DNA from 4 places in the Ferrimonas balearica DSM 9799 genome. Region 1 is predicted to be linked to each of the others. Evidence: predicted binding sites of a transcription regulator. Region 1 holds the regulator's gene; each other region holds the start of a gene.
What was found. Region 1 encodes sigma-54, which starts transcription at its own class of promoters, with help from an activator protein. Its sites were predicted from a motif close to GTTGGCACGNNNNTNGNNT; they were not measured.

Region 1 (4,181 bases):
GCGCGGTTATTGCGTTCCAGCATCGGCATCCAGTTCAGCAGGAAGCGTTCGGTGTGGTCGATAAAACGGGTGACGCTGTCCTGATGGCGGAAGTAGTCCCGGACCGGCTCATCTTTGCCGGTGAGGGGGCGCAGAGCCGGGTCCCAGTGTGGGTTGGGCAGGAAGCGCACATCAAACAGGTAGTCGGCCTGCTTCGGCATGCCGTGCTTGAAGCCAAAGGATTCAAACACCAGCATCATCTCCCCTTCCGGTTTGCCCAGCAGGCGCTCACGCAGGGTGTCGGCCAACTGGTGCACGGACAGGTCGTCGGTACGGATATGGTGGTCGCACTCGTCCGCCAGAGGTTCCAGCAGTTGGCGCTCAAGGGCGATCGCTTCCGCCAGGGTACTGCCATCCCGCGACAGCGGGTGCATGCGCCGGGTTTCGCTGTAGCGGCGCAGCAGGTTGTCGTCGGAGGCATCGAGGTAGAAGATGGTGACCTCAATGCTGTCATCCAGACGCTGCTTCAGGCGCGCCACATCGAGGGTTTCCAGTGGCAGGTTGCGGATATCCAGGCTGACCGCCACCTTCTCGTTGAGCCCTTTCTGGCTTTTCAGCAGCGCAGGCATCAACTCCAAAGGCAGGTTGTCGACACAGTAGTAGCCCAGGTCTTCCATTACCCGAAGGGCGACGGATTTGCCTGCGCCGGAACGGCCGGAAAGGATGATCAGTTTCACTGGGTGATGGCCTCAAACAGGGTGTGGTTGTCGGTGGCTTTACGCAATGCCCGGCAGACCTCCTTCTGGCTGAGCTTGCGTGCGACTTCGGCCAGAGTGGCCAGGTGCAGCTGGTGTTCGGATTCGGGCACGAACAGGGCGAACAGCAGGTCCACGGGCTTACCGTCGATGGCGTCGAAGGGAATGGGCTCGTCGCTCTTCACCAACACGGCGATGGGCTGAGTGAGTTTGCTCAGCCGACCGTGAGGAAGGGCGATGCCGTTGCCGATGCCGGTGCTGCCCATCTTTTCCCGGGCCAGCAGGCTTTCGCACAGTTCGTGTTTGGGCAGGTCAGGACACTGCTGCGAGGCGATCTCGCTGATCAGTTCCAATGCCCGTTTCTTGCTTAGCCCCGGAGCGGCGCACAGCGTCCGCTCCGGGGATAACAGCTCGGTGATCTCCATCAGTGCCGGGACAGTTTCTCTTTATGTTTGATTACCTGCCGATCGAGTTTGTCGATCAGCCCATCGATAGCCGCATACATGTTTTCATGCTCATGGGTGGCGTACACCTCTCCCCCGTTTACGTGCAGTTTGGCTTCGGCGATCTGTTGCAGCTTCTGGACGTTCAATACCACGTGCACATTGTTGATGTGGTCAAAGTGGCGTTCCAGTTTCACAAACTTGCTGTGGACATAGTCCCGCAGTGAGTCGGTGATCTCGATGTGATGCCCGGTAAGGTTGATCTGCATAAGGTGACCTCCTTGGTATCGCGTCGTTACAAGCTTTTACGCTGGTTCGACGGGGGGATGGAGAGGGCTTCCCGGTACTTGGCCACGGTGCGGCGCGCTACCTGAATTCCCTGCTCCGCGAGAAGCTGTGCCATCTTGCTGTCACTGAGCGGTTTTTTCGGGTTCTCCGCCGCCACCAGCTTCTTGATCAAAGCACGGATTGCGGTGGAGGAGCACTCTCCGCCACTGTCGGTGCTGACGTGGCTGGAGAAGAAATACTTAAGCTCAAAGATACCGCGCGGGGTATGGATGAACTTCTGGGTGGTGACCCGGGAGATGGTGGATTCATGCATATCCACCGCTTCGGCGACGTCGTTCAGCACCATCGGCTTCATCGCTTCGTCGCCATACTCCAGGAACCCCTGCTGGAACTGCACAATGCAGTTGGCCACCTTAAGCAGGGTGTCGTTGCGGCTCTCCAGGCTCTTGATAAACCACTTGGCTTCTTGCAAGTGGCCGCGCACAAATTGGCTGTCGCTGGCATTGCGGGCGCCACGGGAGAGTGCCGCGTACTGTTCGTTGATGCGGATTTTTGGGGTGGCATCGGGGTTGAGCTCGACCACCCAACGGCCCTGCTTTTTGCTCACCGAGACGTCGGGGATCACATACTGATCTTCCGACGAAATGATGCTGCTGCCGGGACGTGGATTCAGCGACTGGATCAGTTGCATGGCTGCCCTTAACTCATCTTCTTTGAGTTTAGTGCGCCGGATCAGGGTGCGAAAGTCCCGGTTGGCAAGCAGATCCATATGGTCGATCAACAGCAGGCGGGCTTCAGCCAGCCAGGGGGTGTCCGGCGTGAACTGGGCCAGTTGTATCAGCAGGCATTCGGCCAGGTCACGGGAGGCGGAGCCAATGGGGTCAAACTGCTGTACCCGCTTGAGTACCGCGACCACTTCATCCAGCTCAAGCTCCGGGTCACCCTGGGCTTCGAGGATCTCCTCCAGAGTGACGGTCAGGTAACCGTACTCGTCCACCCCATCGATGATGGTGGTGGCGATGGCCCGGTCGGTGTCACTCATCGGTGTGAGCTCCATCTGCCACATCAGGTGGCTGTGGAGGTCATCGCTGGTTTCGCCCTGGTACAGGTTGTCGTCGTCGCGGCTGATGCCGGCACTGGCGGCCGGGGCGGCGCTGTAGACGTCGTCCCAGGTGCTGTCGACCGGCAGGTCGTCAGGCATCTCGGTTTGATTGAGGGCTTCGGAGGTTTCCAGCTCATCGCTGTTGGTGCTGGGGGCGGGAATATCGTCGAGGCTGTCATTGCTGTCGCCGTCGAGCTCGCGGTCCAGCTCTTCCGCCGATTCCAACAGCGGATTGGATTCCAGCGCCTCCTGGATCTCCTGTTGAAGATCCAGCGTCGAAAGCTGCAGCAGGCGGATGGCTTGCTGCAACTGCGGCGTCATGGTCAGCTGCTGGCCGAGTTTTAGCTGGAGCGAAGTTTTCATCAACGAGCGTCGATCCTTATCACGCGATGCTTCCCTGGTGTCGTCGAAAACCCCCGGCCGGGAAAGCCCCCGCCAGGGGCAGGGATGCCACTATAACCTGAACTGATCGCCCAAGTACACGGAGCGAACCAGCTTGTTCTCAAGCACTTCTTGCGGGGCGCCACGGGCGATCATTTCGCCGTGACTGACAATGTAAGCGTACTCACAAACATCGAGAGTTTCCCGCACGTTATGGTCGGTAATCAAGACACCGAGGCCCCGATCCTTCAGTTGTTGGATGATCTTCTTGATGTCGATCACTGAGATGGGATCCACCCCGGCAAAAGGTTCATCCAACAAGATGAACTTGGGATCCGCCGCCAGTGCGCGGGCGATCTCAACCCGACGTCGCTCGCCGCCAGACAGGCTCATGCCGAGGCTGTCGCGGATGTGGGTGATATTGAACTCCTCGAGCAGCTGTTCCAGCTTCTCTTCGCGCTGGGCTTTGGTCAGCTCCTTGCGGATCTGCAGCACCGCCATCAGGTTGTCGTAAACCGACAGCTTGCGGAAGATGGAGGATTCCTGCGGCAGGTAGCCGATGCCCTGACGGGCGCGGCTGTGCATCGGCAGGGCGGTGATGTCCCGATCGTCGATGGTGATTTGGCCCTTATCGTTCTGCACCAGGCCTACCACCATGTAGAAGGTGGTGGTTTTGCCGGCGCCGTTGGGGCCAAGCAAACCAACGATCTGGCCGGTACGCACCTCAAGACCGACGCTTTTCACCACCTGGCGACCGTTGTAGCTCTTGGCCAGCTGATCGGCCTTGAGAATGGAGTCGGTCATGGCTTCGGCTCCGCCTCGGGCTCAGGCTTAGGCTCGGTCTCGGACTGGTTTTCAGTGTCCAGGTCGGCCGGCAGGAAGATGGTGGTGATCTGCTCATCCTCTTTGCCTTCGGCGATCAGCTGTTGTTTCTCAACGTTGTAGCTGATGGTGTTGCCGCGCATCAGGCTGCCAGCCTGGCTCAGCTGAGCGTCACCGCTGAGGGTCAGTTGACGGGTCCGCACTTCGTAACGGATCTCTTTGGCCTGCGCTTCGGCCGGCAGACCATTCTCCATCATCTGGGTGTAGGTCGCCGGTTTGCCGGTGGCGATCATCACTTCATTGCCCTTTTCGGCACTGGAGATCACCTTCAGTTCGTCCGCCTTGATCTCCATCGAGCCCTGTACGATGCGTACGTTGCCGGAGTAGATCAGGGTGTAGCTCTGGATATCG
Region 2 (4,181 bases), 910 kb from region 1:
GACCCGATGAAGCCGGTGGACAACGATCAGATGATCTCCCAGATGTCCTCGTTTGCCACCGTGGACGGCATCAACAACCTCAACGACGAGATTCAGACCCTCAACAGTGTAATGACCTCCAACCAGGCGCTGCAGGCGTCCGGCCTGGTGGGCCAGAAGGTGCTGATCCCGTCCAATGTCGGCCACCTCGGTGATGCCGGCACACCGGTGACCGGTGTGGTCAGTGCGCCCACCGGCACCCAGAACCTGATGGTTCGGGTCGAAGACAGCACTGGACAGGTGGTGCGCACCATCCCGGTGGATGCCACCGCGGGCGGCAACGTCGATTTCAGCTGGGACGGCACCGATGCCGAGGGCAACCCGTTGCCGCCCGGCAACTACAGCTTCTTTGCCCAGGGCCTGGCCGATGGCGCGAACGAAGAGCTGCCGGTCTCCACTTATGCACACGTGAACAGCGTCACCTTAGGTGGCGCGGACTATGACACCGTATTGAATCTTCGTGGCCTGGGCGGGATCAGCCTGGGTGACGTTTTGGCCGTTGCGGAAGGATAAAGGAAGCTAAGTTATGTCATTCAATATCTCCCTCAGCGGTCTGAACGCCGCCCAGAAGGATTTGAACACCACCTCCAACAACATCGCCAACGTGAACACCATTGGCTTTAAGGAGTCCCGCGCTGAGTTTGCTGACGTGTACAACAACTCGTTGTTCACCAACAGCAAAACCAACGTCGGTGCCGGTGTGGCCACCGCCCAGATTGCCCAGCAGTTCCATCAGGGCGCGCTCTCCTTTACCAACAACGCGCTGGACCTGGCCATCAACGGCAACGGTTTCTTCGTCACCAACTCTGAGCTTGGCGGCCAGGATTTCTCCTACACCCGTGCCGGTGCGTTTAAGCTGAACGACAGCAACTTTATGGTCGACAGCCAGGGCAACTACCTGATGGCACTGCCGGTGAATGCCGACGGCTCCGTTCAGTCGGTGTCCCTGTCCACCACCAAGCCGGTGCAGATCCCGCAGACCGCTGGTCAGCCAGCGGCCACCAGCGACATCAACATGTCGATGAACCTGCCGGCCAACGATGTTGAGATGAACCCGGCCAACTTCGACCCGACCGACCCGACCACCTACAACACCGCCACGTCAGTGACCATCTACGACTCACTGGGTGAGCCCCATATTCAGACCACCTACTTTGTGAAGCCCACCGGCGGTTCACTGAACAACAATAACCAGTGGGTGTGCTTCACCACCGTCGACAACCAGCCGGTAGACATCTGGGATGTGGCGGGCGGCGCCAAGGATTCCGGCCAGTGGGGCCAGGACACCAACGGTGATGGCGTCGCGGACGTCACCAACAACGCGGTGGGCGCCAGCGGCCAGACCGGCTTTGTGATGAGCTTCGATGACGTCGGCGGCTACATCGGTTCCGATCCGGCTTTGATCCAGACTCAGGCCCTGGGCCTGGATGATCCGAGCTCCACCACCCCCGGTGACGGCGCCGGCGTGATCGGCCCGGGTGCGGACGGCAGTCAGCGTCTGACCCTGAAGTTCAACAACCCGACTCAGTATGCCGCTCCGTTTGAAGTGACCGAACTGAGCCAGGACGGTGCCACCGTGGGCCGACTGACCAACGTGGAAGTGACGGCTGAGGGCCTGATCAACGCCACGTACTCCAATGGCACCCAGCAGGCACTGGGCAAGGTGGCACTGGCGCGCTTCTCCAACGAGCAGGGCCTGACCCAGATCGGCAACACCTCCTGGAAGCAGAGCAACGACAGTGGTGAGCCGCTGGTGGGTGAACCCAACGTGGGCGCGTTCGGCAGCATCCGCTCCGCCGCACTGGAGCAGTCCAACGTTGACCTGACCACCGAGCTGGTGGACCTGATCAGCGCCCAGCGCAACTTCCAGGCCAACTCCCGTGCTCTGGACGTGTCCAACCAGCTGTCCCAGAACATCCTGCAGATCCGCTAAGCGGCGTTTGCCTCCCACTTGCCGCCTCCATTCGGGGGCGGCAAGTCGTTTCCCCTCCTGAATCTTTCCGCTTCCCGCTGATCCCCGCCCCTTGGGCCTCTGCGCGTGTCCATACGCGTCAAAATTCACTGGCACGATAGTTGCTAAGTAAAGCCCAGAGTTTCAGGAATTTGACCCAGGGAACGACGGTGGACAACTACCTCTACATCGCCGCCAGCGGCGCCAAGCAGAATCTGCATCAACTGGCCAGTCACGCCAACAACCTCGCCAATGCCAAGAGCGACGGTTTTAAGGCGGACATGAGCCAGGCCCGCGCCATGCAGGCGTTCGGTGAAGGACTGCCGACCCGGGTGTTCGCCATGACCGAGCGTCCCGCCACCAACTTTGACCCCGGCGCCATCAAAACCACCGGTCGCACCCTCGATGTGGCGATCAAGGACCAGGGTTGGTTCGTGGTGCAGGATGACGGCGGCAACGAGGCGCTGACCCGCGCCGGCAGCCTGCGTTTTGACGAAGCGGGCATGCTGATGAACAGCGAAGGCCAGCCGATCATGGGTCTGGCCGGCCCCATCTTCCTGCCGCTGCCGATTGAAAAGGTGGAGATCGCCCAGGATGGGATGATCACCGTGCGTCCCCAAGGCGCGCCGGCCAACGCCATGGAGGAGGTGGGCCAGCTGCGCCTGGTCAATCCACCACTGAACAGCCTGACTAAGGGCGAGGACGGCCTGTTCCGTCGCCTGGATGGTCAACCCTATGCCAATGCGGTTGAGGTCACGCTGGTGACCGGCGCCGTGGAGGGCAGCAACGTGAATCCGGTGAACGAACTGGTGGGCATGATTGAAGCCCAGCGTCAGTTTGATATGCAGCTCAAGCTGATGAAAACCGCGGAAGAGAATGATCGCGCTCACGCGCAATTGATGCGCTGAGCCTGAAGGAGAACCCCCATGCAACCGGCATTATGGATCAGTAAGACCGGGCTCGACGCCCAGCAAACCGACATCGCCACCATCTCCAACAACCTGGCCAACGCCAGTACCGTCGGCTACAAGAAAAGCCGGGCGATCTTTGAAGACCTGCTGTACCAGACCATCAACCAGGCGGGCGGCATCAGCTCCCAGAACACCGAGCTGCCCGCAGGCCTGACGCTGGGCGCCGGCACCAAGGTGGCGGCCACCCAGCGCATCTTCAGCCAGGGCAATATGCTCACCACCGACAACAGCCTCGACCTGATGATCGAAGGCCCCGGCTTCTTCGAAATCCAGCTGCCGGACGGCACCATCGCCTACTCCCGTAATGGCCAGTTTGCCCTCGATGACGAAGGCCAGCTGGTGACGCCGGGGGCCGGTTTCCTGCTGAACCCGGGCATTCAGGTGCCGGAAGATGCCCAGAGCATCACTGTCTCCGGTGAAGGCGAAGTGTCCGTGCGGGTGCCCGGTGCGGCCGAGAACCAGGTGATTGGTCAGATTGAGATCGCCAACTTTGTGAACCCCACCGGCCTGGAGCCGATTGGCCAGAACATGTTCCTGGAAACCGGCGCCAGTGGCGCGCCGATTCAGGGGGTTCCCGGTCTGGATGGTCTGGGCACCCTGCGTCAGGGCGCGCTGGAAACCTCCAACGTGAACGTCACCGAAGAGCTGGTGAACATGATTGAAAGTCAGCGCATCTACGAGATGAACTCCAAGGTGATCTCCACCGTGGACCAGATGCTGGCCAACCTGAACCAGCAGCTGTAAGGGGAAGCGTAAGATGGCCCATACCGTGATTCGCACTGTGCTGGGGCTGGCGGCCCTGCTGGCCCTGGCCGGCTGTGTCCACCCCAACTCGCCCATCCCGGATGACCCGTACTACGCGCCGGTCTACCCGGATCTGCCGCCCAGCCAGGTGGTGACCACCGGGTCCATCTTTAACGACGGCTACGCCAACGAGCTGTACTCCGACATCAAGGCGCTGAAAGTCGGCGACGTCATCACCGTGATGCTGAGTGAGCAGACCAAAGCGAAGAAGTCGGCCTCCAACGAGATCACCAAAGACAACAAGATGCAGCTGGACCCGATCAGCGCCGGCGGCGGCCCGATCACCGTTAACGGCCAGACCATCGATCTCTCCTACAAAGAGAAGTTCGACATGAGCCGCGAATCCGATGCGGACCAATCCAACAGTCTGGCGGGCTCCATCTCCGTGAACGTGTTGCAGGTGCTGGCCAACGGCA
Region 3 (4,181 bases), 1.4 Mb from region 1:
TTTTTTATTGCCCGCTCCAGACGTTTCTCTGGGCAAAAAAAGAACCGCAACAGTAAACTGTTGCGGTTCGGGTACTACCATTACGCTGCTATCCGTTGCAGATTGTCTTCCCTAGTCATCCATGCGTACGTTGCCTTCCTGGCATCTTCCCTGAGCTGTTCCGTCAGCTTCCCTGTACCGAAGTACTGGCTTCCTTAGCACGACCACTTCCTATGGTCGAACACTCTCCATCCTGGAGATCTCCTGCATCGTCCCTGAAAATCCGGTCAGCCTGGTGACTTCCTGTCATTGACTGACATCCCCGGAATCCGATCCGCATCCTGCGTGACCATTCCGGTTCAGAACATTCCGTGTCGATACGAAAGTAATTGTAGAACAAGGTTCTACTCTCTCAAGGTGGGCTCCTGAACCAGAGTACCCGGCCCAATCCCTTACTGCTGGAATGGTTTTTCTTAAGCTATTGTTTTAAATGTGAATATCGATTTATCTTCTGGCGGGGTAGGACAACGTGAAGTGGTGTAGTCGCACAGTGCTGTGAGAGAAGGCTTACAAAGCCAATGGAAAGGTGGAAAGCCGCGGGAAAACGCAGAGAGGGAAATCGGTTCAAACCCGATGAAGAGAGGATCATAACCGGATACGCTGAATTTCTCCGGGCCCAAAATAGGACGGGGCGCAACCTAAGTTGCGCCCCTTGTTTCTACGCTAAGCAATCCCGCCTAAATTCGTGCCACTCCCTGGCCCGTCCCTGCGTACTGTTTGCCGTTCCTGGCGTCTTCCCTGGCCTCGTCCCTGGGCTTCCCTGTAACCGAAGTTACTCATCTCCGTATGACGACAACGTCCTGTTGCCGATCGCCTTCCATCCTGGAGGTGTCCAATGTCGTCCCTGGCAATTGTCATCCTGACCGGTTGAGCGAGATCTTCCATTCCGACTCCCTGTCAGAAAGGTTCCTTCGCTCCCCGCTTATTCCGATTGGTTCCGACTCCCTGTCAGTACCTGGATTTCAGCTGGGCGCCTTTCCCTCGACACAGGCACATTGTATCCCGAGTCCGATTCGGAACAAGGCTCATCCTACAAACCCCACAATTCCCGCAAAATCCCAACGGAGATCACATTGATTCAAGCTGTTGATTAATATGTTATTTAACATTTATGCGCAGTCTATCCCTGCTTTGCTCAACATGGATATCTCACACCCGTGTGAGATATCTCTTACAAGATACCGGGCCTTTGTCCGCATCACGCTCGATTCAGGCTGCCGTATCGCGCTTAAAATAGAGCCTGCCCAAAACCCCATTCGAGTTAATTTCACCAGTGGATTCAAAGCCCTGAGATTCAAATAGGGTGCCATGTTCAGGCTGATAGACGTAGGCAGCGAGGTTTTCATGGTGCTCATTGGCCAGGTTCACTATGGCCTGTAACAACAGGCGTCCATAGCCCCGCTGCTGATAGTTGGGCGCAATGGCAATAAACTGCAGCAGCGAAAAGGGGCTGGCTGGCGTCAGGTCCACCAACGCTTCTTCCCGCGCCATCCACTGCCGGGCTGAACCCCATCCCGCCCCCAACGCCATCTTAAGGCGCCAGTTCCAAAAACGGGTCTGCCCTTTGGGGTAGCTGTGGTCGAGCAGCGCAGCAATGCCCACCAGAGTGTCGCCAATAAACAGCCCAACCAATTTCTGATTCTGTTGCCATAGCGCCTGCAACTCCTCACGAATAGCAGCCCGCAGGCGCTGTTCATAGTCACTGGCGGGTAACGTGGAGCGAAAGAAGGGATCGTCTTTATAGGCGTTCAACAACACCGACGCGGCCACCCGCAGGTCTTCCGTCTGCAGAAACGCCATCTTGGGTGAAGAGCAGGATTCATTGGCCAATTCCATGGCGACTCCTTTGCGGTGAGCTTGACCTGGCTAAACATCGAACAAACACTAGTCAAAAAGCAAGCTCGGAGCGAACCTATGGACACCACTCCCCATGATTTAAGCCACCTGTTTGCCCAATTGGGCCTGGATGGTCAACCGGAACGGGTCGATGCCTTTATCCGCCAGCATAAACTCGGCCGCCACGAACGGTTGGAGGAAGCGCCCTTCTGGAACGAGAGTCAGCGGGCCTTTTTGAGGGAGGAGCGGGCCAGGGACGCCGAATGGAGTGAGACCATCGACGTCCTGGACACCTTACTGCGAAACTAGGTTACAGGCGGACGGCATTTTCCAGGGCAGTATTGCCCCAACCGGTCACGGCCCCGTTGGTCAGCACAATCGGGGTGCACTCGTCTTTGGTGGTTTTGCTGTCCCCACGGGTCCGGTGAGTGCGGTAATACAGCACCTGAACCTGGTCTTCTTGCTGCTGATACAGCTCGTTGAAGTCTGCGGTGCCCATAATGCTGCGCACGTCGCTCAGCGCCATGCCCAACTCAATCTGTTCCAGCTTGCGACGATTGCTGTCCTGCTTTTTCTCCCAATCGGCGCTGGACTGAGCGTCCCACCCCTTATCACCGACAGCAATGACACAACCGCTCAAAGGGCCAGCCAGGGTTACCGCCAGAATGGCCGCCAAAGTCACCTTCTTGTTCATTTCGATTTCCTTATTGCTCTTTGATGGGACGCCGTTAACAAAGCAGCCATCATGCCACATTTTATTAACCTTACTTTTCAGTGACTTAATGTTATATGCTGGCGCAAGCGTGGGCGATAAGGCAAACTTTTAGTAAATCCGACCACCCTTTGAGATCTCGATGGACGACACGCTTCGCCGTGCCCTGACTCTGCTGACGGAGTCCGGCAAAACCGCCACCCTGGCCCAGCTAAAAGCCAGGGTGGGCGCTCAGCGCTACCCCATGCCTGTGCTGATCCAGGCGTTACAGCAATGGAAGGTGGCGCCACAACCCCTGCATGAGGAGGTGGCGCCGGAGCCGCAGGCCAGGGTTGCCGGAGCGCCCAGCAACGCTGAACTTCAGCAGCAGATTGATGACCTGCGCCAACAAGTGGCAGAACTTCGCGATCAGCTGGCTGCTCTTAAGCCGCGTTAAGATCCGCGCCCTGGCGCTTCAGCCAGCGGCCAAATACCACCAGGCCCAGGGTGCTGACTAATCCCACGCCCCCCATCACGTACCATACCGTGCCAACGGCGTTCGCCTGGTACAGGGCCTCCCGCACCACCGCCTCAGACTGGCCACTGAGGTGAACGAGGTGGGCGAAGGCTTCACCAGCCGGGATCTCTGCCAGTCGCGCCGCGCCCACACCGTGCTCCTGGGCCAGCGCTTCCCGCGCCAGGGTCTCGCGAGAGCCGGTCGCATCATAGAGGCGGGGCCCCACCAGGGTTTCCGCCACCCAGCCGATGCCATAAGGCAGCTCTTTGAAGCCCAGGTACATCGCCTTTTTGTCCGGCGGTGCGATATTGCCGATGAATTTGCTGCTGGTGGGGCTGGCCAGCATTTCGCCGGAGCTGAAAATCACCACCGCCAGCACCACCAGCCAGGCCAGGTGGGAAGCGCCCAGTAACAGCAGCCCCATGGCGCACAGACCAGTACCGAAGATCAGTGATGGCACCGTGCCAAGACGGCCCGCCAGCCCGGCGTAGAGAAAACACACCAGCATAATCAGGCCGAAGTTGACGTTCATGATCCCTTCCGGCAGTACTCTGGTGCCTTCCGGGTCCATCGCCAACAAACCTCGCCACAGCGCGCTGGGGCTGCCATCACCAAACAGGGTGGTGACAATGGCCGTGGTATCCACCCAGTCGCGCACGTACACCGGCAGCACGTCAAACAGGGCCATAAACATAAACCAGAAGCCGGAGAACACCAGCACATAGCGGATCAGGTAGGGCTGCTGGATCTCCCGCCAGGCATCGCGCCACAGGCTCCCCTGCTGACGGGGCTGGCGAAGGCGCTCCTCTTTGCCCGGCTCCTTGTAGGTCAGCAACAGGATAAAGTTGAGCAGGATGATGGCCGCGCAGCAGTAGAACAGCTTGTCCCAGGAGAGGATCCGCAGCTGCGCCGCCAGCAACGGGCCGATCCAGCCACCAATATTCACCATCTGGTAGAACACGCCCCAGGCCATGGCGGAGTTATCGGGACGACTGCATTTCACCAGAGTGCCCTGGATGCCGGGTTTGAAGATGCCGGTGCCGAAGGCCAGCAGGGCCGCCCCCACCAGAAATCCCCAGAACGAGGGGAACCACGCCA
Region 4 (4,181 bases), 500 kb from region 1:
CGCAGAGCCACGTTGTGCACCAGTTCTTTCTGCAGACGCTCCAGGATGTTACGGGAGGTCACGTACTTGCCTTCCTGACCCGCGAACGGGGAGGTGTTCACCTGGAAGGTCATGGTTACGGTCGGCTCGTCAACAGACAGGGCCGGCAGCGCTTCCACTTCGGTCGGGCAGCAAACGGTATCGGAGATCTTCAGTTCACCCAGACCGGAGATGGCGATGATGTCGCCAGCTTGAGCTTCACCCACTTCGTGGCGCTCCAGGCCCATGTAGCCCAGAACCTGGCCCACTTTGCCGTTACGGGTGATGCCGTTGGCACCATGTACGGTAACCTGCTGACCCACTTTAACGCGGCCACGGGAAACACGGCCTACACCGATAACGCCCACGTAGCTGTTGTAGTCCAGCTGGGAGATCTGCATCTGGAACGGACCTTCCGGATCCGCAGACGGCGGAGACACTTCGTCAACGATGGTCTGGAACAGGGCGGTCATGTCTTCAGCGGTCTCGCCCTCTTCAGCAGAGGCCCAGCCGTTCAGAGCAGAGGCGTACACCACTTTGAAGTCCAGCTGTTCGTCGGTCGCACCCAGGTTGTCGAACAGGTCAAACACCTGATCCATTACCCAGTCAGGGCGCGCGCCCGGCTTGTCGATCTTGTTGATAACCACGATCGGCTTCAGACCCTGAGCAAAGGCTTTCTGGGTTACGAAGCGGGTCTGCGGCATCGGACCTTCCTGCGCGTCAACCAGCAGCAGTACGGAGTCCACCATGGACAGAACACGCTCTACTTCACCACCGAAGTCGGCGTGTCCAGGGGTGTCCACGATGTTGATGCGGTAGTCATTCCATTTAATGGCGGTGTTTTTCGCCAGAATGGTAATGCCACGCTCTTTCTCCAGGTCGTTGGAGTCCATCACGCGCTCATCCAGGGCCACGCGGGCATCCAGGGTGCCTGATTGGGACAGCAGTTTGTCAACCAGGGTGGTTTTCCCGTGGTCAACGTGGGCGATGATCGCCACGTTACGCAAGTTCTCGATACTCATGATCTCTCCATGCAAAGGGGTACAAACGAAAAGACCCGATCTTGAGGAAAGACCGGGCGAACCCCTCCGCGGGGTAAATTCTGGGCGGCAAGTTTAATGGATAGCGATTAAAACTGCGACAAATACCGATGATTTACTTGTAAACATCGAAAGAGTGTTCCTGCTACACTGGCGAAATGCTCAAGGATTGTGCAGTTTAGAGGCACTCTCATGGCCCGTCAGGGATTTGGACCCGCCCCAATATCGACCATGCCCCGTTTTTGGGCGGCATGCGCACCACTTTGGTGCAAAGCAAGCCCTCCCCCCTGCACCAAATCAACTCAATTCCTTATTAATCAATGCCTTGCATTTTTGGCACGGCGTTCGCTTTGTTTTGGCCAGCTTGGTCAGAGCACACATTTGCCACTGGAGGTTTAGGGATGTCCATCGAAAACGTATTGAAACTGATTGAAGAGAACGACGTTAAGTTTGTTGATCTGCGCTTCACCGATACCAAGGGTAAGGAACAGCACGTGTCCATCCCGGTCAGCCAGATCGACGCCGACTTCTTCGAAGAAGGTAAGATGTTCGATGGTTCCTCCATCCAGGGCTGGAAGGGCATCAACGAGTCCGACATGATCCTGATGCCGGACCCGGCCACCGCCGTACTGTGCCCCTTCACCGATGAAGTGACCCTGAACGTCCGTTGCGACATCATCGAGCCGGCCACCATGGAAGGCTACGACCGCGACCCGCGCTCCATCGCCAAGCGTGCCAAAGCCTACATGCAGTCCACCGGCATCGCCGACGACTGTTTCTTCGGTCCCGAGCCGGAGTTCTTCCTGTTTGACGACGTGAAGTACAAAACCGACATGTCCGGTTCCATGTACAAGATTGACGCCGAAGAAGCGTCCTGGAACTCCGACAAAGACTACGAAGGCGGCAACAAAGGTCACCGTCCGGGCGTAAAAGGCGGCTATTTCCCGGTATCCCCGGTGGATTCTGCCCAGGACATCCGTTCTGCCATGTGTCTGGTACTGGAAGAGATGGGCCAGGTTGTTGAAGCCCACCACCACGAAGTGGCCACTGCCGGTCAGAACGAAATCGCCACCCGCTTCAACAGCATCGTTGAGAAAGCGGATGAACTGCAGGTACTGAAGTACGTGATCCACAATGTGGCCCACGTATACGGCAAGTCCGCCACCTTTATGCCGAAGCCGCTGGTTGGCGACAACGGTTCTGGTATGCACTGCCACCAGTCCCTGAGCAAAGACGGCGTTAACCTGTTTGCCGGCGACAAGTACGGCGGCCTGTCTGAAACCGCGCTGTACTACATCGGCGGTATCATCAAGCACGCCCGTGCCATCAACGCCTTTGCCAACGCGTCTACCAACTCCTACAAGCGTCTGGTACCTGGCTTCGAAGCACCGGTAATGCTGGCTTACTCTGCCCGTAACCGCTCCGCCTCCATCCGTATCCCGGTGGTACCGAACCCGAAAGGTCGTCGCATTGAGGTGCGCTTCCCGGATCCGACTGCCAACCCGTACCTGGCGTTCTCCGCCATGCTGATGGCTGGCCTGGACGGCATCATCAACAAGATCCACCCGGGCGATGCCATGGACAAGGATCTGTACGACCTGCCGGCAGAAGAAGCGGCCGAGATCCCGACCGTTGCCTCCAGCCTGGAGCAGGCTCTGGATTGTCTGGACGCCGACCGCGCCTTCCTGACCGCTGGTGGCGTGTTCTCCGACGACTTTATCGACTCCTACATCGGCCTGAAGCGTGGCGAAGTAGAGCGTCTGAACATGACCACTCACCCGGTCGAGTTCGAACTGTATTACAGCGTCTAAGACGTAACGATTCACTGGAAGTGAAGAACGCTCTGTACCCCTAATAAAAACAAGAATTAAGAGCACCAAAAGCCCATCCGCAAGGATGGGCTTTTTTCTTGCAACTCTCTAAACTGTACAAGAAACCATCGACAAGGAGTGAGACATGGGATCCCGATACATCCTGCTGGTTGCCGCCCTGTTGCTGGCACCACAGGGATTTGCCAAGGTGTACCGCTGGGTGGACAGCAACGGCCAGGTTCACTATTCCGATAAGCCTCAGGACGGGGCGGAAGAGATCGCCGTGGACACCAGCAAAGCCAACACCATCGAGCTGGCCAAGCCCAGCCCCACCACGGCCCCCCTGCAACCGGTCACCGCCCCTGAATACCGCATCAGCCTGAGTGCGCCTGAACAGGGCGCCACGGTGCGGGACAACAACGGGCAACTGAACCTCAATATCGCGCTGCAACCTGACCTGTTGGCTGACCATCGCATCGAGCTGCTGCTCAATGGTGAGGTGGTGCGCACCGTTGGCAGCGGCGGTTCCTTTGCCCTGGATAACGTTGATCGGGGTGAACATGTTCTCCAGGCGCGGGTTATCGACGAAAACGGCAAAGTCCTTGCATCAAGTCGTAAAACGAAGGTTTATCTGCACCGCCACTCCCGTTTGATCGCCCCGCCCAAGCCGCAACCCCGCAGCTGAAGCGGGATCCGGTCGAAAACCGCTTTGCACCAATTTGGTGCAGTGCTAAGGTGGTGCACAATGCCAGGGCACAGAGGACCGCACCACCATGGACCGCCAGTCGGACCCAGACTATCTGCACCAGCTTTCCACCGCCGTACTGGTGCTGACTCCCCAGTTACAGGTGCGTTACGCCAATCACGCTGCCGAGCAACTGCTCGGCCTCGGGCAACGCCGCCTGCTGGGCCAGAATGCCGCCAGCCTCTATAGCCAGCTGGCCACCGACACCGCCCTGCTGCGCCAGACACTGGAGCGCGAGCAGGGCCAATCCCTGTACGCCGTTTCTCTGGTCACCCTGGATGGCCAACACCACACCATCGACCTGATCTTCACCCCGCTGGAGAGCGCCGAGATCCTGGTGGAAGCCCGGGTGGTGGATCACCAGCAACGCATCAGCCAGGAGCTGCAGCATTATGCCCAGCAACACGCAGCGCAGCTGCTGGTGCGTGGCCTGGCCCACGAGATTAAAAATCCGCTGGGCGGTCTGCGTGGTGCTGCCCAGTTGCTGGAGCGGGAGCTGGACGACCCGGAACTCAAAGAGTTCACCACCATCATCATTGAGCAGTCCGACCGCCTGCGTGGCCTGGT

Region 2: a site for sigma-54 is predicted at 2,100-2,118, ahead of flgF (flagellar basal-body rod protein FlgF). Genes of this name have one in related genera too.
Region 3: a site for sigma-54 is predicted at 2,610-2,628, ahead of FBAL_RS04870 (DUF3192 domain-containing protein). Genes of this name have one in related genera too.
Region 4: a site for sigma-54 is predicted at 1,391-1,409, ahead of glnA (glutamate--ammonia ligase). Genes of this name have one in related genera too.

Annotation. Positions count from the first base shown of each region.
Region 1 covers NC_014541.1:3,885,586-3,889,766, reverse strand. The annotation lists gene rapZ (RNase adapter RapZ) at 1-716, opposite strand, end outside; gene ptsN (PTS IIA-like nitrogen regulatory protein PtsN) at 713-1,159, opposite strand; gene hpf (ribosome hibernation promoting factor) at 1,159-1,446, opposite strand; gene FBAL_RS17610 (RNA polymerase factor sigma-54) at 1,473-2,930, opposite strand; gene lptB (LPS export ABC transporter ATP-binding protein) at 3,021-3,752, opposite strand; gene lptA (lipopolysaccharide transport periplasmic protein LptA) at 3,749-4,181, opposite strand, start outside.
Region 2 covers NC_014541.1:2,973,271-2,977,451, reverse strand. The annotation lists gene flgD (flagellar hook assembly protein FlgD) at 1-552, shown strand, start outside; gene flgE (flagellar hook protein FlgE) at 566-1,972, shown strand; gene flgF (flagellar basal-body rod protein FlgF) at 2,161-2,898, shown strand; gene flgG (flagellar basal-body rod protein FlgG) at 2,917-3,705, shown strand; gene flgH (flagellar basal body L-ring protein FlgH) at 3,734-4,181, shown strand, end outside.
Region 3 covers NC_014541.1:1,029,168-1,033,348, reverse strand. The annotation lists gene FBAL_RS04880 (GNAT family N-acetyltransferase) at 1,249-1,875, opposite strand; gene FBAL_RS04875 (DUF2789 domain-containing protein) at 1,954-2,184, shown strand; gene FBAL_RS04870 (DUF3192 domain-containing protein) at 2,186-2,569, opposite strand; gene FBAL_RS04865 (hypothetical protein) at 2,730-3,023, shown strand; gene FBAL_RS04860 (MFS transporter) at 3,010-4,181, opposite strand, start outside.
Region 4 covers NC_014541.1:109,865-114,045, reverse strand. The annotation lists gene typA (translational GTPase TypA) at 1-1,040, opposite strand, end outside; gene glnA (glutamate--ammonia ligase) at 1,460-2,869, shown strand; gene FBAL_RS00485 (DUF4124 domain-containing protein) at 3,015-3,554, shown strand; gene glnL (nitrogen regulation protein NR(II)) at 3,643-4,181, shown strand, end outside.